3 regions of the Ruegeria sp. SAZD011 genome follow, and region 2 is predicted to be linked to each of the others. Evidence: riboswitches for the same ligand, from Rfam matches in the RefSeq annotation. Region 2 holds a riboswitch; each other region holds the start of a gene.
The links. A riboswitch is a leader RNA that binds a small molecule or an ion and turns the genes downstream of it on or off. The one in region 2 is predicted to bind cobalamin.

Region 1 (5,993 bases), on a different contig from region 2:
AACTCGCCCTGCCCCTGTACCTGATCCCGGCCGCTGAACTTGCCGGAGAGCGCACCCTCACCTGCTCGCCGCAAAGCCGCGCAAGCTATGGCACCGGCAGCGTGGCCGAGGCCGCAGCACTGGTCGCCGCTGGACCGGGCGCGCGGCTGATCACCCCCAGACAGATATCGGACGACCGGCGCGCCACCTGCGCCCTCGCCATCGGAGACAAGACATGACCGTTCATTTCATCGGCGCCGGACCGGGCGCCGCCGACCTGCTGACCCTGCGTGGCCGCGATATCATCGCCTCTTGCCCGGTCTGCCTCTATGCCGGGTCGCTGGTGCCCGAGGAGATCCTGAGCCATTGCCCCGAGGGGGCAAGGATCGTCAACACCGCGCCGATGGATCTGGATCAGATCATGGCCGAGATCGAGGCTGCGCATAAGGCGGGTCAGGATGTGGCACGGCTGCATTCGGGCGACCTGTCGGTCTGGTCGGCCATGGGCGAGCAGATCCGGAGGCTGAAACAGATGGGTATCCCGGTCAGCGTGACGCCCGGCGTGCCCTCGTTTGCCGCCGCCGCCGCCGCGCTGGGCACCGAATTGACTCTGCCCGGGCTGGGGCAATCGGTGGTGTTGACCCGCACGCCCGGTCGCGCCTCGTCGATGCCCGAGGGCGAGAGCCTGGAGAATTTCGCCCGCACCGGCGCCACGCTGGCCATTCACCTGTCGATCGGCAATCTGGACAAGGTGATCGCCGATCTGGTGCCGCATTACGGGGCCGATTGCCCGGTGGCGGTGGTCTATCGCGCCAGCTGGCCCGAGGAGCGGATCATCCGCGCCACGCTGGAGACGCTGAAAGAGGCGCTGGACGAAAGCATCTCGCGCACCGCGCTGATCCTTGTCGGGCCGGTGCTGAAGGGCGAAGGGTTTGACGAAAGCTGCCTCTATTCCCGCGAATACGACCGCCGCTATCGGCCGCAATCTGCCGACAGCCCGTGGTCGAGCTGGAGCCATGGTGATGACTAACCCCCGCGGCCTGATGATCTCGGCCCCGGCCTCGGGCACCGGCAAGACCACGGTCATGCTGGGGTTGTTGCGCGCGCTGGCCGAGGATGGGCTGACCGTGCAGCCGTTCAAGAGCGGACCCGATTACATCGACCCGGCCTTTCATCTGGCTGCCGCGGGACGGGCCTCGTTCAACCTCGACAGCTGGGCGATGGGCGAGGGTCTGCTGGGCGCTGTCGCGGCGCAGGCGGCGGGTGCCGATATCGTGGTGGCCGAAGGGTCCATGGGCCTGTTCGACGGCGTCGCCAAGCCGGGCGAAACCGGCCACGGGTCGAGCGCCGAAACCGCCCTGCGCATGGGCTGGCCGGTGGTGCTGGTCCTTGATGTGGGCGGACAGGCGCAATCGGCGGCGGCGACCGCGCTGGGGTTCCGGATGTACAATCCCGACTTGCCCTTTGCCGGAGTGATCCTGAACCGTTGTGCCAGCCCCCGGCACGAGCGGCTGACCCGGCTGGGGATGGAGCGCGCGGGCCTGCCGGTTCTGGGCGTGCTGCCCCGGCGCGGCGACCTGACCCTGCCCGAGCGGCACCTGGGTCTCATTCAGGCGGTGGAACATCCCGACCTGGAGGCTGCCATCGCGGGCTATGCCGCGTTCCTGCGCGAACATGTCGACCTGGAGGCGATCAAGGGGGCAGCGGCCTCCTCAGGCCCCAATGGGCCATCGTCGACGGCGCTGCCGCCGCCCCCGGCCCAGCGCATCGCATTGGCGCGGGACTCCGCGTTCTCGTTCACCTATCCGCATCTGCTGGAAGGCTGGCGCGCGGGCGGCGCCGAGATCCTGCCGTTTTCGCCACTGGCTGACGAGGCCCCCGCACCCGATGCCGATCTGGTCTGGCTGCCCGGCGGCTATCCAGAACTGCATGCGGGCACACTCGCCGCCGCCAACACCTTTCGAGCGGGGCTGAGACGACATGCCGAAACCCGGCCCGTGCATGGCGAATGCGGCGGCTACATGGCACTGGGTGAGGCGCTGATCGACAAGGATGGCACCCGCCACCGGATGGCGGGTCTGTTGGGCCTCGTCACCTCGTATGAAAAGCGCAAGTTCAACCTGGGTTATCGCCGGGCCGAACTGCTGGCGCCCCTGCCCGGCTATGGCACCGGTGCCACCCTGCGCGGGCACGAGTTCCACTATTCCTCGATCCTGGAGCAACCCGACGCGCCGCTGGCCCGTGTGTTCGATGCCGAAGGCGTCGAGGGGCCGCAAACCGGGTCCGTGCGCGGGAATGTCACCGGCACCTTCTTTCACCTGATCGCAGAGGCGGGATCATGAGCGGCTTTGTCTCCTTTGTCGGCTCGGGGCCGGGCGACCCGGACCTGTTGACGCTGAAAGCGGTGGATCGGCTGGGCAAGGCCGATGCGGTGCTGTTCGACGATCTGTCGAGCGGTCCGATCCTGACCCATGCGCGCGCGGATGCCGATCTGGTAGGGGTGGGCAAACGGGCGGGCCGCGCCTCACCCAAACAGGACCATGTGAGCCGCCTGCTGGTGGATTATGCCCAGACCGGCGCGCATGTCGTGCGGCTGAAATCCGGCGATGGCGGTCTCTTTGGCCGGCTGGAGGAGGAACTGGTCGCGCTGCGCGCGGCCGGGATCGGATACGAGATCATCCCCGGCATCCCCTCGGCAGTGGCGGCGGCGGCGGCGGCGGGCATCCCGCTGACCCGACGACTGACCGCGCGGCGGGTGCAATTCGTCACCGGCCATGACGTCAGCGGGCAATTGCCCCCCGACCTGAACCTGCCCGCGCTGGCCGATCCGCAGGCCACCACGGTCGTATTCATGGGCAAGCGCACCTTTCCACTGCTGCTGGATGCGCTTGAGGCGCATGGCCTGCCACGTTCAACGCCTGCGCTGATGGCCGAAAGCGTCTCGACCCCTGAACAGCGCCTGACCCGCGCCACCATGGGTGAACTGGCCGAACGGCTGGCAGCGGAGATCGGCACCGCCCCTGCCCTGATCCTTTATGGTCCGCTGGCGGAGTTCGGCGATGACTGAGCTTCTCCTGATCGGAATCGGCACCGGCAATCCCGACCATATCACCCGCGAAGGCATCGCCGCCATTCGCGCCGCCGATCTGATCCTTATCCCGCGCAAGGGGGCGGGGAAATCCGATCTGGCCGGGCTGCGCGAACGCATCATCACTGACGCCACCGACACGCCGCCGCAGATCGCCTATTTCGACATCCCCGCGCGCCGCGCCGAGGATGGGTATCTGAAGGGTGTCGACGAGTGGCACGATGCCATCGCCCTGCGCTGGCAGGCGGCGATGGAGGACCACCCCGACACGGCACGGGTGGCGCTGCTGATCTGGGGCGACCCGTCGCTCTATGACAGTTCGCTGCGAATCGCGGCGCGGCTCGATCCGCAACCCAGGTTACGGGTGATTCCCGGCATCACCGCGCTGCAGGCGCTGACAGCGGCGCATGGCATTCCGGTCAACGAATTGGGGGCACCGTTCCTGGTCACCACCGGGCGGCGCCTGCGCGACGAAGGCTGGCCGCCCGCGGTGGATACCGCGGCCGTGATGCTGGACGGCGAATGCTCGTTCCAGGCGCTGGATATGTCCGATTACCACATCTGGTGGGGCGCCTATGTGGGCATGGAGGAACAGATTCTGGTGGCGGGACCACTGGCCGAGATGGCGGGCGAAATCGTCGAAACCCGTGCCCGTGCGCGAGCCGATCACGGCTGGATCATGGATATCTATCTTTTGAAAAAGCGCGGAAACTGACCGGAAAGGTCGCAAATGACGATTGCGCCGGATGCGCGTTCGCGGCTAAATGGAGGGGTCTGGTCCTGCCGGAGCAATCCGGATGCTAAGAGGGAATTTGGTGCGACCGCCCGTCGGTTCAGGCCAAAGCCGCCCCCGCGACTGTAAGCGGTGAGCCTCTGTTCAACCAGCCACTCCCGGGTTCGCTCCGGGGGGAAGGCGAACAGAGGCACCGACCCGCGAGCCAGGAGACCTGCCAGACAGGTAATGAAACACCGGCCGTCGGGTGCGGCGGCAAGGAGGAAATGACATGACGACCAAAACACTCAAGGCATCGGCCACCGGTTCCGCGATCCTGCCGGCTCTGTTCGCCGTGATCCTGGGCCTGGGCATCGTGACCCTGGCGGGCCATGTGCAGGCATCCGCGCTGCATGACGCCGCCCACGACGTGCGCCACGCAACCGGCTTTCCCTGCCACTGAACCATGTTCAGTCGCATTCTGACCAGCGCGTTGTTCGCTGGCGCTGCAGCAGGGCTGATTGCCGCCTTGCTGCAGTTTCTGTTCGTGCAGCCCGTGTTGCTGCATGCCGAGTTGTATGAAACCGGCGAACTGGTGCATTTCGGCGCCGAGGCGGTAAGTGCCCAGCCCGACCTGCCCGGCATGTTCGCCGATCCGATGCGCGATGCGCTGACGGTCGTTTTTGCAATGCTCACCTATACCGGCTATGCGGTGGTGATGGTCGCCCTGATGTCGGTGGCCGAGGGGATGGGTCATGCGGTCACCGCGCGCGCCGGTCTGCTCTGGGGTCTGGCCGGGTTCATCACCTTTCACTTCGCCCCGGGACTGAGCCTCGCGCCCGAGGTGCCCGGTGTGTCCTATACCGATATCACCGCCCGCCAGATCTGGTGGACCGCGACCGTGGCCGCAGCGGGTATCGCCATGTGGCTGATCGCCTTTGGCGGCAACCTGATGGCCTATGGCGCCGCCGCGCTGCTGTTGATGGCGCCGCATCTGATCGGCGCGCCCGAGCCTGACAGCTTTGCCGGCCCGGTCCCCACCGAGTTGGGCGCGCTGTTTGCCGCCCGCGCCTTTGGTGTCGGGATGGCGGCCTGGGTGCTGCTGGGTGGCTTCGCCGGATACTTCTGGCAGACCGAGAGCAAGCGCGCCGAAGCGCACGCCTGATCCGTCAACTCATATGCCCCGCCGGACCCATCCGGCGGGGTTTTCCTTTGCTAGGAGACTGATATGTCCCGCTCTCTCGCTCTTTTCGCCATCGGCCTTGTCTTTGGTGGCGGCGCCGGTTTCGTCACCGCGGCGGCCTATGGTGTCACCTTTGACGGTCATGATCATGGCGACACGGCCCAGCATGGCGCCCATGACGTGGCACAAGGCGGCCATGACCACGCCCAGGCCACCCATCTGCCCGCTGGCCCCGACGCACCCGGTGTATCCGTGGCACTGACCCGCGATCCGATGTCGGGCTGGAACCTGCATGTAAGCCCGCAGAATTTCCGCTTTGCCCCCGAAAACGCCTCGGCGAGTGACGTGCCGGGCGAAGGCCATGCCCATGTCTATGTCAACGACGTGAAACTGGCCCGGCTTTACAGCGAATGGATGCATATCCCCGACCTGCCCAAAGGCCCGGTCGAGGTGAAGGTCTCGCTGAACGCCAACAGCCACAGCCCGCTGATGGTCGATGGCACCCCGGTCGAGGCCGTGGTCACGGTTCAGGTGGAATAGGCCGGGATCCGCGCCAGAAGGCATTGCCGCAACCGTCCACAGGGGCGGGCATCGGCAATCCAGCCTTCGGGGCTGTCCAGATAGACACGGCAGGTGGCGGCGATATCGTCGGCATCCGCCACCACGTCGAGATCCGAGAACACATAGCTGGCCCGCCCCGGCCCCTGAAGAGCCAGTGCCACCGGGGTGGCGCAGGCGCCGAAACAGGCATGCTCCATCAGCTCCACCCGCCCGCTCAGCCCAGCGCGCTTCAACGCCTCGGCCACGGCGGCCCGCTCGGCCCCTTGGTCACGGTCCCGCTCACCCTGGCAGCTGGAGCAAAGGGAAAGGCGCATGTCGCTCATGGTGTCTCCTTGATCGGTGCGGCAGATGTGGCGCATCGGGTCCGCCGAGGCAAGCTCAACGCGCCATTTGCGCGGCCTCTATCCGCAGCGCATCCAGCACCCCCGCGACCGAGGGCGACAGGCTGGCAGATTTGCGCATCGACACCC
Region 2 (5,993 bases):
CAAGGCCGACACCTGTACCGCCCCCCGCACCTATGTCGCGCGGGCCGAGGCGCTGGCGCCGTTTCTGACGGTGCTGGCGGTCAACGCGCTTGATCCTGCCGATCTGGATCAGGTCCTCTCATGGTGCCCATCCGGCCAAACCGGGGCGCTGGTGGGCTCATCAGGCGTGGGCAAGACCACGTTGATGAACGGCCTCACCGGTACGCAGGAGGCCACGGCCGGTATCCGCGAGGACGATGCCAAGGGCCGTCACACCACCACCGCCCGCGCCCTGCGGCGGATGGTCAACGGCGGCTGGCTGGTCGATACACCGGGCATGCGGGCCCTGCGCCTGCTGGATGCGGGCGACGGGATCGACGAGGTGTTTCAGGACCTTTCGGACCTTGCTGCCAGCTGTCGTTTCTCGGATTGCGGGCATGACAGCGAACCGGGCTGCGCCATCCAGGCCGCGATTGCGGTGGGAACGCTGGAGCCTGCCCGCCTCGACCGCTGGCGCAAGTTGCGGCGCGAGGATGCGCGCAACTCGGAAAGCGTGGCCGAAGCACGCTCGCGCGACAAGGCGTTTGGCAAGATGGTCCGCGCGGTGATGCGCGATAAGCAGGGCCGAAGCAAGGGCTGACCAGCCCCGGGATCGCCCCCGCCTCAGGGGGCGATCAGCCGAGGCCAAAGCGCGGCGTTGCGCCGGGCAAAGGCACCCAGATGGCCGATCTCGCGGACCCCGTGTTCCTTTGGCCGCAACAGGTGCCGCCGCGCGGTGTCGCCATAAAGGTCAGCCAGACGCCAGACACATTTGGGTGGGATCGTGTCGTCATCTTCGCAGGCAAAGAGATCGACCTGCGCGCCCGACCGGCCCCAATCGGGTTTCGGCAGGCGGGTGCCTGTTTCGGGCAGATAGGCGCCGGGCGTGGTGCACCAGCGCCGCCATTCCCAATAGACGCCGGGCGGCAGGTCGGTGCCAAAGCCAATCGCCCGCCCCGGCAGATAGCCCAGTGTCTTGACCAGCAGGGGCGCATGGCCGAACCAGAACAGCCGTGCCAGCGCCTGATAGGGCCAGGGGTGGTCCGAGTGATGCACCAGCCCGGAACAGACGCAGATCATGCGCGCGATGGGCTCGATGCCCGTTTGCAGCGGCCCCAGCATGCCGCCCACCGAATGGCCGATCACCCAGAGCGGCAGGCCGGGAAACCGGCGCTGCATTTCGGTATAGGCGGCGGGCATGTCAATGAGCGCCCAGTCGGACATGGTGGCGGTCGAGGCCGCAAGCGGCCCCCGCAACGAATGCCCGAAATCGCGATAATCATAGGTCAGGCAGGCCATGCCCCGCTCGGCCGCCAGCCAGGAGGCGAAATGCTGGTAATACTCGCGCGGCACCCCGGTGGCGCTGTTGATCACAACTGCAACCCGGGGTGTGCCCGCGGGGAGATAGAGCCGCGCCGAAAGCTGCGCCGACCCGGCGGGGAAATGAAAATCCTCGACCCTGACAGATGACTGCATATCCAGCATTGCGATCTCCAGATGAGCTAGACCGATTGGTCTATTTCTCACGTCTGGACCAATCGGTCCAGAGCTGTCAATATCCCCGGCACATGACCCAACGTCCGCTTCCGACCAAAGACCGCCTGATCCGTACCGCCGCGCAGCTGTTCCAGCGCCGGGGGTATCACGGTGTTGGATTGTCCGAACTGCTGGCCGAGGCAGAGGCGCCCAAGGGCTCGCTCTATCACCACTTCCCGAACGGCAAATCCGACCTGGCGCTGGCCTCGGCGACCTGGGCCTCGGATCAGATGCTGCGGCTAATCGCGGCCTCGTTTGAACCGGCCGACAGTTTCCATGACGGGATGCAGGTGCTATGCGGCAAGGTCGCGAAACTATTCGACAAATCGGGCCAGTGGGATGGCTGCCCGATTTCGTCGACCCTGTTCGAAGGGCCGGACAATGCCGCGTTTCGCGCCCATGCCCGCCACCTGTTCGAAGGCTGGATTACCGAGGGTGCGCATCACGCCAGACGCTTTGGGCTAACCGATCCGCAAAAGACCGCCGAGACCATGTTCATCCTGCTGCAAGGCGGCTGGATGCTGGCCCGGGCCCGGCAATCCTCGGACGTGCTGCGCCGCCTGCCCGAGATGTTGCCGCGCGCGGATTAGAGCCGGTTGGTGCTGAACGTGTCGCAGCTTGCGACCCGGCCACTTTGATAACCGCGTTCGAACCAGGATGCCCGCTGCGCCGAAGTGCCGTGGGTGAATGTATGCGGTTGCGGCACCCGGCCCGCCTGCCGTTGCAGCCGGTCGTCGCCGATCATCCGGGCGGCGTTCAACGCCTCTTCCAGATCACCGCGTTCCATCAGACCCCGGACCGAGCGCGCCCAGACCCCGGACAGGCAATCGGCCTGCAATTCCAGCCGCACGGTCAGGGCGTTGGCCTCGACCTGCGAGGATTGCCGGCGGGCCTGATCCAACTGACCCAGAATGCCCAGCTGATTCTGCACGTGATGGGCCACCTCGTGTGCGATCACATAAGCGGCGGCGAAATCACCGCCTGCCTGGAGACGCCGGGCCAGGGTGGCAAAGAAATCAGTGTCGAGATAGGCCTTTTGATCGGCGGGGCAGTAGAATGGTCCGGTCGCGCCCGAGGCGCCGCCACAGGGGCTGGAGGTGACCTGAGAGAACAGCACCAGCGTCGGCGGGATGTAGTCGCGGCCAAGCTGGTCGCGGAACACCGTGCCCCAGACATCCTCGGTCGTGGCCAATACGCGCGAGACGAATTCGCCCGCCTGCCGCTCTTCGGCGGTCAGTTCCTTGGGTGTGCTCTGGCTCGGGCCCGGCTGTTCGGTCAGGAACGGGGTGACGTCGATGCCGGTAAAGGCGCCGATCACCAGAAGCAGCAGCACCCCGCCGATACCCAGCCCGCGCCCGCCGATGGCCATGCCGCCGCCACGTCGCCCGCGACGATCCTCGACATGCCTGCTGCCGCGTACCCCTCTCAACCGCATAACGGCACCCTTCTTCAGCCTGACTGCTCGATACCGACACTAGCATCCCGCCGCATGTGGAAAAACACGGCACGAACACCCGGCTTGACTCCGGCCCGCAACACCCGCTACCGCTGAGGCGATGGTTCCCGGTGGCACATGCGCCGGGATGAAAAGGGAACACGGTGCGGCCCTCTGGCGACAGGGGACCAATGCCGAGACTGCCCCCGCAACTGTAAGCGGTGAGCGATGCCGAAATGCCACTGGCCCTCCGGGCCGGGAAGGCCGGCAAAGCCCGGACCCGCAAGTCAGGAGACCTGCCATCGCAACCGTAACTCGAACCCGGGCGGGGTGTCCGGACGGGATGCCTAGGCCCTGATCGGCCGGTCCCCGACACCCTGTTCCGCCGCGCGGAGGGCGCAGGATGATCTGGACGACTAAAACGCATGAATTTGCCGCAACGCTCTGTCGCCGAACCGGCAGGCCCTGCCCGGCGCTGTCGGCATTGGCCGAGAACCTAGCCCGAGCGCTGCGGCAGGCTGAACCGATGACCGATGCAGGTTTCGCGATAGAGGGGCATTGCGAGATGCCCCCGTGTGGAGCAGGTTGCATGGCCCGCTACGCCGCTTCGCACAGCCGGATCCGCGTGTTTTGCGGCGTCGACGAAGACACCGCCCTGCCGCATCTGAATCGCTTTGCCGATGCGCTGATGGCTCCCGACGGAGCGGGATTTGCCGCCGGGCTAGGCCCGGTACCATGCGCCATGGCCGAGGCCCGCCCCCGCTGCGTCCACTCTGCTGCGACAGTGCAAGCAACGGCCTGAAGGATCAGTCCCGGATAGCACGGCCTGCCAGCGCCCAGTCCATCTGGGCGTCGGTTTCCACCGCGCAGGGGCGGACCGACCGCAAATGCGCCAGCGCCGCCTTCGGCTCTTCGCCCGTCTCGATCATCAGGCGCAACGCCGCCATGCCCGACCGGCCACAGCCGCCCTTGCAATGGATCAATACGCGCCCGCCGCCGTGCAGCGCATGCCGGGCCGATTTGCTGATCGCCTTCCATTTGATCTCGGCATCACGACCAGGCACTCCGAAATCATCGACCGGCAGATGAGCCCAGCGGCAGGCGCGACTCTGGACATCAGCACCAAAATTACGCGCACCGTGCTGCAACATTTCGACCTCGGTCGTCATCGAGATCACCAGCCCGGGCGCCCAGGACCCGATCAGATCGACATCGCCGGAATAATCGCCCGACCGTCCCGGCAACTGGCAGATCGCCAGCGTGCCGCCGCCGACTTGCAGCGCATAGAGAACCAGCTGCGCCATCTGCGGTTTCCCCTTCCGAATGATCCGCGCCACAGGGCACACACATTCGGCCCCGATGGCAGAATGCCCCCTGACGCAGCCGTATCGCAAGCCAAGATGCCTGCGCGTGGGAAAACAGCACTGGACCTGTGTCACCGGTTGTCTATGCGCACCTCGATCTGGCTTGGGCTCAGCCCCTGAACCCCCAGCAGATGCGCGACCGGAATGCCGCTGATCAGGACCAGGGTGCCGTTGTGGTCGCCAAGCTCTTGCAGGCTGACGGGAGAGGTGCCATAGGATCCGGGTCGCAGCAGTTCGGCATCGCCTTGCACGCTCAGCCCATCCTGTCCGGCGATGAAAACCGTGATGGTGATCAGATCATAGCCATTAAAGACGCCGCTATAGGTCTTGCTCACCACCTTGTCGGCGCCTACGCCGGTGGTGACAAGATCGCCCTCGTCCACGATCAGCGTGTCCTGGCCACATAATCGCTCGACGGGAGCAAGAGGGGCATCGATGCTCCGATGGGTCCGATCAATGCACGCAAGGGAAACAATCACGCAAGCGGTGGACCTTCGCCACGCTGCCCGGTACCGTCTGCGCACGTAGAATCCAGTCCCGATGAAAGCTACCAATGTCCGACGCCTCTCCGACCGCCTATCAGGTGCTGGCCCGCAAGTACCGGCCCGAGACCTTTGCCGATCTGGTGGGGCAGGACGCGATGGTGCGGACGCTGAAAAACGCCTTTGCCGCCGACCGGATCGCGCAGGCCTTTATCATGACCGGCATCCGGGGCACCGGCAAGACGACCACCGCGCGGATCATCGCCAAGGGAATGAACTGTATCGGCCCGGATGGGAATGGCGGGCCGACCACCGAACCTTGCGGGACATGCGAGCATTGCGTCGCCATCATGGAAGGCCGCCATGTCGACGTGATGGAGATGGACGCCGCCAGCCGTACCGGCGTGAACGATATTCGCGAGATCATCGACAGCGTGCGCTATCGCGCCGCCAGCGCGCGCTACAAGATCTATATCATCGACGAAGTTCACATGCTGTCGACGAGCGCGTTCAACGCGCTCTTGAAAACGCTCGAAGAACCGCCCGCGCATGTGAAATTCATCTTTGCCACCACCGAGATCCGCAAGGTGCCGGTAACGGTGCTGAGCCGCTGCCAGCGGTTCGACCTGCGCCGGATCGAACCCGAGGACATGATCGCGCTGATGCGCCGGATTGCCGATGCCGAAGGCGCGCAGATCGCCGAGGATGCGCTGGCGCTGATCGTCCGGGCCGCGGAAGGGTCGGCGCGGGATGCGACCTCGCTGCTCGATCAGGCGATCAGCCATGGCGCGGGCGAGACCAGCGCCGAGCAGGTGCGGGCGATGCTGGGGCTGGCCGACCGTGGCCGGGTGCTGGACCTGATGGACATGATCCTGCGCGGCGATGCGGGCGCGGCCCTGACCGAGCTGGGCGCGCAATATGCCGAAGGCGCCGACCCAATGGCGGTGCTGCGCGACCTGGCCGAGATCACCCATTGGGTATCGGTGGTCAAGATCACGCCGGATGCCGCCGAGGACCCGACCGTATCACCAGACGAGCGCGCGCGTGGTCGGCAGATGGCGGATGCGCTGCCGATGCGGGTGCTGACCCGGATGTGGCAGATGCTGCTGAAGGCGCTGGAAGAGGTGGCCGCCGCCCCCAACGCGATGATGGCCGCCG
Region 3 (5,993 bases), on a different contig from region 2:
TATAAAGGTTGCGCCCGGTCGGCAGCACATCGGTCCGCCCACGGTAGGGCGACCCGGAAGGCCCCGCCGCGATCCGCTTGCCCGCCAGCGCGTCGAGCAGCGCGCGCGCCTCGCCCTGCGCCGAAGGGGTGGGATCGAACGGGCCGGTCACCTCGGGTACACGCCCATAGACGTGCAGCCCGTCGCCATACTGGCTTTCCTTCACGTCGCAGACAAAGCGGTCGATGCGGGTGATCGCCTCGGCGGTCGAGGTGGCGCGATCAAGGCCCAGATCGTCCTCCAGCCCCAGCGCCTGCGCCTCGGCCCGGATATCGCCCTGCAAGCGGTCGCGGCGTTTGGGGTCCAGCCCGTCGGCATTGGAAAACTCGTCGAGCAGTGCTTCGAGTTGCACCATCCGGTCCGGCGTGCCGCTGACGCGCAGGGCTGGGGGGATATGGCCCAGCGTCACCGCGCCGATGCGGCGCTTGGCCTGTGCGGCCTCGCCCGGATCGTTGACGATAAAGGGATAGATCACCGGCAGATCGCCGATCAGAATCTCCGGCCAGCATTCACCCGACAGCGCCACCGCCTTGCCCGGCAGCCATTCCAGCGTGCCATGGGCGCCGATATGGATCAGGGCATCGGCCCCCAGCGCCTGCCGCAGCCAGAGATAGAAGGCGACATAGCCGTGGCGCGGGGTGCGCGAGAGATCGTGATAATCGTCATCGTGCGCCTCGGGCGCGCCCCGCTCCGGTTGCAGCGCCACCAGCGCCTTGCCACGCCGGATGGCGCGAAACTGCAAATTGCCTTGCGAAAATGCCGTATCACTTTCGGGTTCACCCCAGGCGTCTTGCAGATTTTGGCGCAATTGTGGCGGAATGCTGGCCAAAGCTTTGCGGTATTCCGTGATTGGCCACGAAATCGACACAGTTTGCAGGTCTTCCGCAATCGGTTGCCCTGATACGACACCGTACCCTTCATCCTGCAAATCGCTCAGGATCGCCTCGGCCGAGGCCAGCGCGTCCAGACCAACCGCATGGGCCATCTGCCAGTCCTTGCCGGGATAGGTGGACAGAACCAGCGCCAGCACCCGCTGGGCAGCGGGTTTGGCCGCCAGCCGCAGCCAGCCCGACACCCGGTCCACCACCGCCTCGATCCGATCGGGCTCGGGCCGGTGCGCGAAACGGGAATACTCCAACTCCGGGTCGCGTTTGCCCGGCTCCTTGAACGAGATCAGGCCTGCGTCGATGCGCCCGTCGACCTCGGGCAGGACCACATGCATGGCCAGATCGGCGGGGGACAGGCCGCGCTCGGCCTCGGCCCAGGCCTTGCGGCGCGAGGTGGCCAGCGCGACCTGGAACACCGGTACACCGGCGGCATCAAGCGGCGAGGCGCCATTGGCGCCCTTGCCGGAAAACGAGGTGGCATTGACGATGGCCGCCGGGGCCAGCCCCGGCATCTGCGCGGTGATCCAGTCGGCAGCTGCGGGCGCCTTCAGCGAGGGCGCGAACATGCCCATCGCCTGAAATCCGCGCGCGCGAAAGGCCCGGATCAGCGCCGCGACCGAGGCCGTGTCGGCCGAAGTCAGGTAGGCGCGGTAAAAGGTTACCAGAATGCGCGGGGCGTTGCCCTGGAACACGGTCTCGGGGGCGATCACGCCGCGCTCGGGGCACCAGAAGCCGCATTCGGGTAGTATCTTTGACCCGACCACCGGCCCGGCATAAAGCCCGGTCGCCAGAGCCATCTGTGCCAGTGCCGCCTGCGCCGCCACCTCGCCGCCGGTATCGCACAGATGTTGCAGCCGCCGCAGGGTGGACACCGGCAGGGTGGAAAAGGCGTCAAGCCGCGTATCCTCGCGCCCATCCGCCGGCAGAACCGCCAGCGCCAGCCCCTTTTCCTGCGCCAGCGCCAGCACCTGTTGCAGCCCATAGGCCCAATAGGGCACCCCGCCGATCAGCCGGATCAGAATGCCCTTGGCCCCTGACAGGGTATTCTCGACATAAGTATCGACGGATAGGGGATGTTTCAGCGCCGTCAGGTTGGCCAGGCGTAGGGTGGGCATTCTGCCCACCGCCCCGCCGCCGCGATGCCAGCCCGCCGCAAAAGCCCCCAGGTCGCTGTCCGAGAACGACAAAACCACCAGATCCGCCGGGCTCTGGCCCAGGTCGGTCGGGGTCTCGGTCTCTTCCAGCCCGTGGCTTTCGCGGAAAACGACATGCATGGCGCGTGCTTACTCCGCAGGCTCTTCGATGCTGGTCAGGATGGCGCGGATCGCGGCCGGGTCGATGTCGTGATGCTCGGCGATCACCACCATGCGCGAGCGGCGCTCCTCTCCGGGTTGCCACGGACGGTCATACTGGTGACGCACCCGTGCACCCACCGCCTGCACCAAGAGGCGCATGGGCTTGCCTGCAACGGCGGCATAGCCCTTGACCCGCAGGATGTTCAATTCGTTGGCCAGCCGCTCGATCCGCGCGACCAGCTCTGCCGGGTCGGTTTGCTCGGGCAGCTCCACCACGATGCTTTCGAAATCGTCATGCTCGTGGTCGTCATGGCCATCGTGATGGCTGGGGCGGGCGTCCATGTCGTCCTCGGCGGCGGCGCCAAGGCCCAGGATCACTCGAACATCCACGGCGCCCTCGGCCACCTCGACAACCGGCAGCGGGCGGGGCGCCTCGGCGGCGATCACCTCGCGCGCGCGGGCCACGCCCTCGGGGCCGGCCAGATCGGGCTTGGTCAGCAGGATGATGTCGGCGCAGCTGATCTGGTCCTCGAACACCTCGGACAGGGGCGTTTCATGGTCGATCGAGTCGTCTGCCAGCCGCTGGGCGTCCACCGCAGCTACGTTGGGTGCGAAGCGGCCCGCCGCCACCGCCTCGGCATCGGCCAGCGCGATGACGCCATCCACCGTGATCTTGGACCGGATATCGGGCCAGTCGAACGCCTTCAAGAGCGGTTTCGGCAGCGCCAGGCCCGAGGTCTCGATCAGGATGTGATCGGGGCGCGGCTCCAGCGCCATCAGCGCCTCGATGGTGGGGATGAAATCATCGGCCACGGTGCAGCAGATGCAGCCATTGGCCAGTTCCATGATGTTTTCCGCCGGGCATTCCGGGATGGCGCAGCTTTTCAGGATCTCGCCATCGACGCCAACATCGCCAAACTCGTTGACCACCACGGCCAGCCGCTTGCCCTGCGGGTTCTGCATCAGGTGGCGGATCAGCGTGGTCTTGCCCGAGCCGAGAAAGCCGGTGATCACGGTAACGGGGAGTTTTTCAAGGGTGCTCATGGCTCAGGCTCCGATCGGGGGGATGCGCGCGGCGCAGTTCTTGCGGAAATGGACGGGACGCTCGCGCCAGGGCACCAGCCCGTCAGCGGTTGCGTGATATTTGGTGACGCCCTCGACGATGGTGGCCACGTCGTCGTCCTCGTTGAGGTTCTCATAGACAAAGGTCCAGCGCGCCGGGCCACCGCGCAACACGATGGAACAGCCCTGATCGCAATTGGACAGGCATTCGACCGGCCTCACGGTGACCCCTTCGGGCAACTCGGCCGCGCTCAGCGCGCGGTGCAGCAGGGCGCCGGGGCGCTGGGCATCGTCTTCGACCGGCAATCCGCGGCGGCAGGTGGTGCAGACCAGCAGTTCGACTGGTGCAGCTTCGGTCATGTCTCTCATCCCCCCTCGTTTGGTGCGGGGGACGGGGCTTGCGCGGGCCACGCTCTCGGACATGGACCCGACACCGGAACACCCCGTCCGGTCTTGTCTTCGGGTGCTGGCAGGTCTCCCGGCTTGCGGATGTCAGGGTCTTGCCCTGTCGGGCGTCCCGCCTTCCCGGCCAATCGGCCAGTGGCTTGGGCACCCTCTCCGGTCACGGTCGCGGGGGCGGCTGCGCTTGACGTCCGGCCTTGGGGCCGATCCGCTGGCACATTCCCTTTTCATCCGGTTTCCCGGACACCAACAGGGCGGACATGCGGCATGGGCAGGGGCCTTGTCAAGCGCGCTTGGCGGTGCGCCTGAGGGGGCAGGGGAAAAGCGACCTCTGACGTTCAGCCAGCGGCATCCGCCGCCAGCCGCGCACGCAGCCAGTCGAGGTAGAGCTGCGCCGGGGCACCGGGCGGGGCGGCACGTTCGGGGCGGACCAGGTAATGCGCCTGCGAAAAGGGAATCGGAGGTCCCGCCAGCCGCAGCGGGGCACCCTGGGCGATAGCGCCCTGGGCAAAGCGGGTCAGCACGATGGCCAGCCCGGCGCCCGCCATCACCAGTTGCAGCGCCGCGACGGTGGTATCGACCGAATAAAGGCTGCCGCCGGTCGGAGCGGGCAGGCCCTGCGCCGCGAACCAGCGCGGCCAGTTGTCCTCGTAACCCAGGATGTGGATCAACTGGTGCGCCTGTAACGCCGCGAGGGGCTGCTCCGGCGCCCCGGCCCGGACCACCGGCACGATGGTCTCATCGCAGAGCTTCTCGGTCACCAGCCCTGCCCAGTCGCCACGCCCCAGCCGGATATCCACATCCACGCCGCCCGCAGCCGGACCGTCATCCCAGATGTTCGAGACAAGCCGGACCGGGATGCCGGGATGATCGGTGGCAAAATCAGGCAGGGTGGCGGCCAGCCAGTAGGTCGCCGAGGAGATCGGCGCACGGATGCGCAGGATGCCGCGCCGGGCCGGGCCGAACAGGCTGGAGGTCGACAACGCCACATCCGCCAGCGCCTGCCGCACCGACAGCGCATAGCTGCGTCCCAACTCGGTCAGGCCCAGCCGCCGGGCGGCGCGCGTGAAGAGCGGCTCGCCCAGTTCCGCCTCGAGCGAACGGATATGCAGGGATACGGCGGTCTGGGTCAGCCCCAATTCGCGCGCGGCCTCGGTGAAGTTCAGATGGCGCGCGGCGGCCTCGAACGTCCGCAGCCAGACCGGGTTGGGCAGGCGGGCCATCTCAGCGTGGCTCCGGACCGAGGACCGGGGCGGGGCCCAGAAAATTCAAATTTTCTGGGACAAAATTTCCGGGGAAATTTTGTCGGCTGCGCTGGTTCGACATCCATCACCAAAAAATTCATGGCATCTTTTGATTTTTTATTCGTTTCTCTTGGCTAAATCCAGCTTTCATACTGCGCGCGAACCATGACCCCGGCAGGACCGGCAAGGGAGGACGCAATGAAAGTAGGCTTTATCGGACTGGGCAATGTGGGTGGCAAGCTCTCGGGCTCGCTCCTGCGCAATGGCATCGACCTGACGGTGCATGATCTCAACCCCGATCTGGTCGCGGGTTTCGTCTCGCGCGGCGCCAAGGCGGCCGAAGGGCCGGCGCAGATGATGCGCGATTGCGACGCGGTGATCACCTGTCTGCCTTCGCCCGCCGCCAGTGCCGCGGTGATGGAGGAGATGTTGCCCGAGGTCGGACCCGGCAAGATCTGGATGGAAATGTCCACCACCGACGAGGCCGAGGTCAAACGGCTGGGTGAACAGGTGATCGCGCGCGGCGGGGCCGCGGTCGACTGCCCGGTCTCGGGGGGCTGTCACCGGGCCGATACCGGCAATATCTCGATCTTCGCGGGCTGCGACCGGGCCACGTTCGAGCGCATCCTGCCCTTTCTGACCGTCATGGGCCGTCGCATCCTGCATACCGGACCGCTGGGCAGCGCCTCGGTCCTGAAGGTGATGACCAACTATCTGGCCACTGCAAACCTGCTGACCTGCTGCGAGGCGCTGGTGACGATGAAGGCCGCCGGCATGGATCTGAACACCACCTACGAGGCGATCAAGATCAGCTCGGGCACCTCCTTCGTGCACGAGACGGAAAGCCAGGTGATCCTGAACGGCAGTCGCGACATCAACTTCACCATGGACCTGGTGAAAAAGGACATCGGCCTGTTCCAGTCGATTGCCGACCGCACCGGCGTGCCGCTGGAAATCTCGCCGCTGATGATCAGCATCTTCGAGGACGGGATCGCCCGCTATGGCATGCGGGCCCAGTCCGACGACATCATCCGCCGCCTGGAAGAGGCGACCGGCCTCGACAT

Region 1: linked by a shared signal. The riboswitch ahead of AC2FLM_RS04075 (CbtB domain-containing protein) and the one ahead of AC2FLM_RS13470 (hypothetical protein) in region 2 are both predicted to bind cobalamin.
Region 3: linked by a shared signal. The riboswitch ahead of AC2FLM_RS04005 (DUF1636 family protein) and the one ahead of AC2FLM_RS13470 (hypothetical protein) in region 2 are both predicted to bind cobalamin.

The regions. Positions count from the first base shown of each region.
Region 1 is NZ_JBXWQU010000014.1:180,867-186,859, forward strand. Features, by position in the region: gene AC2FLM_RS04050 (cobalamin biosynthesis protein) at 1-218, shown strand, start outside; gene cobM (precorrin-4 C(11)-methyltransferase) at 215-1,009, shown strand; gene AC2FLM_RS04060 (cobyrinic acid a,c-diamide synthase CobB) at 996-2,321, shown strand; gene cobA (uroporphyrinogen-III C-methyltransferase) at 2,318-3,046, shown strand; gene cobF (precorrin-6A synthase (deacetylating)) at 3,039-3,782, shown strand; cobalamin riboswitch at 3,826-4,036, shown strand; gene AC2FLM_RS04075 (CbtB domain-containing protein) at 4,072-4,242, shown strand; gene AC2FLM_RS04080 (CbtA family protein) at 4,246-4,944, shown strand; gene AC2FLM_RS04085 (hypothetical protein) at 5,008-5,502, shown strand; gene AC2FLM_RS04090 (DUF1636 family protein) at 5,490-5,846, opposite strand; gene AC2FLM_RS04095 (LysR substrate-binding domain-containing protein) at 5,902-5,993, opposite strand, start outside.
Region 2 is NZ_JBXWQU010000026.1:52,801-58,793, forward strand. Features, by position in the region: gene rsgA (ribosome small subunit-dependent GTPase A) at 1-619, shown strand, start outside; gene AC2FLM_RS13455 (alpha/beta hydrolase family protein) at 643-1,503, opposite strand; gene AC2FLM_RS13460 (TetR/AcrR family transcriptional regulator) at 1,587-2,144, shown strand; gene ypfJ (KPN_02809 family neutral zinc metallopeptidase) at 2,141-2,989, opposite strand; cobalamin riboswitch at 3,095-3,307, shown strand; gene AC2FLM_RS13470 (hypothetical protein) at 3,579-3,791, shown strand; gene AC2FLM_RS13475 (protein-tyrosine phosphatase family protein) at 3,796-4,293, opposite strand; gene AC2FLM_RS13480 (hypothetical protein) at 4,425-4,736, opposite strand; gene AC2FLM_RS13485 (DNA polymerase III subunit gamma/tau) at 4,907-5,993, shown strand, end outside.
Region 3 is NZ_JBXWQU010000014.1:168,483-174,475, reverse strand. Features, by position in the region: gene cobN (cobaltochelatase subunit CobN) at 1-2,200, opposite strand, end outside; gene cobW (cobalamin biosynthesis protein CobW) at 2,210-3,265, opposite strand; gene AC2FLM_RS04005 (DUF1636 family protein) at 3,269-3,643, opposite strand; cobalamin riboswitch at 3,735-3,951, opposite strand; gene AC2FLM_RS04000 (LysR substrate-binding domain-containing protein) at 4,024-4,908, opposite strand; gene AC2FLM_RS03995 (NAD(P)-dependent oxidoreductase) at 5,128-5,993, shown strand, end outside.